Regions from separate parts of the Brevibacillus sp. NRRL NRS-603 genome, predicted to be linked through region 1. Evidence: a T-box and tRNA genes for the amino acid it is inferred to sense, from the RefSeq annotation. Region 1 holds a T-box; the other holds one or more tRNA genes.
What was found. A T-box is a leader RNA that pairs with one kind of tRNA and senses whether it is charged. The one in region 1 lies ahead of argS (arginine--tRNA ligase), so its partner is inferred to be a tRNA-Arg.

Region 1 (2,204 bases):
ATGCCGAATGGGATGTGGTGCATATTCGCGGACCATGCATAGCCCATTTTTTCCAATACTTTATAGAGCTGCTGGAAGTGGAGGCGTTGCTCGTTTCCTACGACATAGAGTGCTTTTGCAAAATCGTACGATTCGTGGCGGAAGAGAGCGGCAGCCAAATCACGCGTTGCGTACAGGGTAGCGCCGTCTGATTTTTTGATCAGGCATGGCGGCATGTTGTATTCATCGAGGTTCACGACCATCGCACCGTCGGATTCAGTCAACAGACCTTTTTCCTCGAGCAACGTAACAACGCGATCCATTTTGTCGTTGTAGAATGCTTCCCCGTGCGTGGAGTCGAAGGCTACGTTCATCAGGTCGTAGATCTTCATGAATTCCTTGAGGGATTCGTCACGGAACCATTTCCACAGATGCTGTGCTTCTTCGTCGCCATCCTCGAGTTTTTTGAACCATTCACGGCCCTGGTCTTCCAAGGTAGGATCATTTTCGACTTCTTCGTGGAAACGAACGTAGAGGCTGAGCAGCTCTTTGATCGGTTCTGCTTTTACCTTTGCTTCGTCACCCCAGAGACGATACGCAACGATCAGTTTACCGAACTGCGTACCCCAGTCACCCAAGTGATTGATGCGCACTGGCTCGTAGCCTTGCTTTTCCATGATATTGGCAATCGCGTTCCCGATCACAGTAGAGCGCAGGTGACCCATGGAAAACGGCTTCGCGATATTTGGGGAGGAGAGGTCGATTGGTACTTTGCGTCCTTCACCGAGATTACTGCTTCCGTATGTGCTGCCTTGGGTAAGGATGGTTCCGATTACTTGCTCTGCCACATTTTCTTGATCCAGGAACAGGTTGACGTACGGACCAACTGCTTGCGATTCGCGCAAGGGTGCACCAAAGAGCTGTCCAGCCAGCTCTGCTGCGATCATTGGTGGGGCTTTGCGCAATGCTTTTGCCAATTGGAAGCAAGGGAAGGCCACATCGCCCATGGCAGGGTTTGGTGGTGTTTCCAGCATGCCGTATACGGCTTCTTTGGTCAGTGTGTCTACGCCCATCGAGGATAGCGCAGCGGCAATCTTTTCAGCGACTTGGTGTTTATAGCTCATCTAAATTTCTACCCCTTTCAAATAAAAAAACCTCTACGTCTCCTGTGAAAAAGAGACGAGAGGTTATACTCCCGCGGTGCCACTCTTGTTGTTTTTCTCTTCCATCGCACAGGAAGACAAAAACCGCTTGACCTGCTGTAACGGGCAGTCCCGGCATAGCCCTACACGATCCGTTGCCCATAATGGCTGGCGTTAGATGTTCAGGCCGCATCTCCGAGGGGCGCTTCCTCACATGGTTTGGCATCGGGCTCACACTGTCCCCGACTCGCTTTCGTCCTCACACAAGGAGTACTTTTCCTCATCAACGATTCGTTTGTTTCTCTAGAATTATAGCTGTTTATACCGTCAGGATGCAAGAGTGCCTCGATCAAGGTTTTTTTAAAATCTTATCTAATTCCGCGAAATATTGCTTGGTCAGCTCTTCCCTTTCTTCCGCGCTGAGGTTATCTGCGTTCATCATTTGCTCTTTGTACTGTTCCAGCTTTTCGAGCATAGCCAACTCGGCAGCAGCGGCATCGTCCAGATCGTAATTTTCCGATGGATCGAACGGGATCAATCGATTGTCATTCCCACTGCGCAAATAAGCGGAGCGCCAGTTCTCTGGAAACTGGTACGGCTGTTCGCCAAACATAATCGCTAAAATATCGTCGGATTCAATCGGCAGGAAGTGATCGTAATCGTCTCTTCTGCCTCCCTCGGACAAGTTAATGTGGGACAAAAAATAGTGGAGATAATGTTCCCCGGTTTCGGTATTCTTAACGATGGAGTAGGTTTCAAATTCGGATTTGGATAGTTCTTTTATGGTCTCCAAACAGGACAGAAATTTATCTTTTTCTCGTGCTTGCAAGTCATCCATGTCATCTCGTTCCTTTCGCTCTACAATAAGCCTCATGATAGCAAAAGCAATGTGCGCTGACAATGAAAGCAACGCAACGGAGTGCAGCAGTGGAAGAACGGAAAAGAATGATGGAAAAATAATTGGGTAATCTTGTCACAAAAATAAGCTAGCTGGATCAAATACATATCAACACGAAACAAGGAGGTGAACAGCGCGTGAATGCAAGTGCCAAAAGTAGCGAAGCGGACTGGACGCTGCAATTG
Region 2 (2,204 bases), on a different contig from region 1:
GGACAACTTAATTTTGCGATTAGTAGCTTAACATCAGAAAAAGGAAACCTACGGGTCGCGGTGTTTCATGAAAGCAAAATGTCAGGGGCACCTCGTTTTGTAGAAAATGGGAAGTTAAGCTTCACACAAGACCTCACACAAGAGGGCCTTTACTACATCATGATTTATGACTACTCTGCATTTGATTCCAAGCCAATCAAACCAATTCCATATGCATTTAAAGCTATTTATAACCAATAAAATCACTGACTATTCCTACTAATATATGCGGAGGTATTATTCATGAAAAAAGTCGTAGTTAGCTTGTTGACCCTCGCAGTAGCTTTATCCGCATCCGCATCCGCATTTGCAGCAGAACCAGCTAAAAATATGAAGTCTTCCCAAAAAGCTGCTGCTTCGGTGACCGATCCATACGAACCAAATGATAGTGTTGAATACGCTCCATATATTAATTCGAACGTTTCATACACAGCTGCCATTAATCACTATAGAGATAATGATTATTTTAATTTTTACGCAAAACCAGGAAAGTTTAATCTTGCATTCAGCACCTTGTCACCAAATTCTGAGCCGATAACAATCTTGGTGAGGAAGCCAACAGGAGGGTTTCTACATAGAGTTGTTACCAAAGGGAATACATCTTTTTCAGTAGATATCCCGGAAGAAGGCCAGTACAGCATTTTACTAGCGACGCCAAATGCAGTATTAGATAATAGACAAATACAACCAATCCCATATTCTTTCAAAGCGATTTTTAACCAGTAAATGTAACACAAGAAAAACAGTCCTTATTCGGGCTGTTTTTTTTGTTCCTATGAGGGGTCAACATAAAAAAGCGACCTCTTGAAATTCAAGAGATCGCTTATGGCTTGAAAGTATGGTACGCCTGAAGGGAATCGAACCCCCGCACATGGTTCCGGAGACCATTGCTCTATCCACTGAGCTACAGGCGTATATTGTGACGACAACTTTTATTATAAAACATCGACAATCTCAATGCAAACGAAAAAAAGTAGTTCAACAGAAAAAACTAGCGATAAGGTAAACGGAAGTGAAAATTCCACGGGTGAAGATCTTTCGACATTTTTTGTGTTCTGCTTCATCAATTTGGCAGGAAAATTGCATGACAGAACGAATATAATGAAAATAAAGAGTCATCGAGCAGCATGAGCAAGTGCGAAGGAGGCGAGCTTCATGAACATGGGATTGGGGTTATTTCAAGAACAAACACTGAAATTAGTGATGACGCCGGAATTACGCCAAGCGATTACCATATTGCAGTATTCAGCCATTGATCTCATCTCCTATTTGCAGGATCAGGCCAATGAAAATCCTGTTTTCGACCTTGAAGTGGCTGGAGAAGTCGCTTCTGCAAAAGCAGAGAAACCAGCTCCTGAGATTGACTGGAAAGAAATCGTGGGCAATCGCGCGACAGGTGAGTACGGTTCGTCGAAAAATGAAAGCACTTACAATCCGCTGGATCACGTCCAGCAAGGTGCGGAGACGTTGTACGAACATCTCGAGCGTCAACTCGGCTATGTAAAAGGATTCTCGTCGCTGCAAAAACAGATCGCTCTCTTTTTGATCGGGAATCTGGATGAGAAGGGGTATTTGGAAATTACACTGGAGGAAGCGAGTACGCGCCTCGGCGCTGAAATGCTGGAGATTGAGGACGTGTTGTCCGTTTTGCAGCATTTTGATCCAGTAGGTGTAGCTTCACGCAGTCTGGAAGAATGTCTTTTGCTGCAGCTCGGGCATTTGGCGCTCGATGATGAAAAGATCGTTCAGGTCGTTCGTAACCACCTGCAAGATTTGGCGGACAATCGCTATCAGCGGATTGCAGACAAAATCGGATGTACACCACAAGAGGTACAGGCGATGGCAGACCTGATCCGTACGCTGAATCCGCGTCCTGGGGCGGCCTTTTCCTCAGTAGAGACAAGATATGTCATTCCAGATGTGACGGTAGAGAAGGTCGGGAATGATTATGTAGTATTGGTCAATGATGTCGCTGCACCGCGGCTGAAAATCAACAGCTTCTATGAAAAAATGCTCAGCCAGCAAAAAAGTCAGGATGAAGCCAAGCAGTTCATTCACGATAAGCTGAATGCCGCCATGTGGCTGGCAAAAAGTCTGGAGCAGCGCCGCCTGACGCTCATGCGTGTAACACAGGCCATCCTCGATATGCAACGGGAGTTTTTTGA

Region 2: it encodes a tRNA-Arg, which carries the amino acid that the T-box ahead of argS (arginine--tRNA ligase) is inferred to sense. The anticodon was not compared.

The regions. Positions count from the first base shown of each region.
Region 1 covers NZ_PXZN01000014.1:69,557-71,760, reverse strand. The annotation lists gene argS (arginine--tRNA ligase) at 1-1,103, opposite strand, end outside; T-box leader at 1,152-1,417, opposite strand; gene C7R94_RS14605 (hypothetical protein) at 1,471-1,959, opposite strand; gene C7R94_RS14600 (sigma-70 family RNA polymerase sigma factor) at 2,157-2,204, shown strand, end outside.
Region 2 covers NZ_PXZN01000021.1:16,566-18,769, forward strand. The annotation lists gene C7R94_RS18630 (hypothetical protein) at 1-240, shown strand, start outside; gene C7R94_RS18635 (hypothetical protein) at 283-765, shown strand; tRNA gene C7R94_RS18640 (tRNA-Arg) at 879-953, opposite strand; gene rpoN (RNA polymerase factor sigma-54) at 1,195-2,204, shown strand, end outside.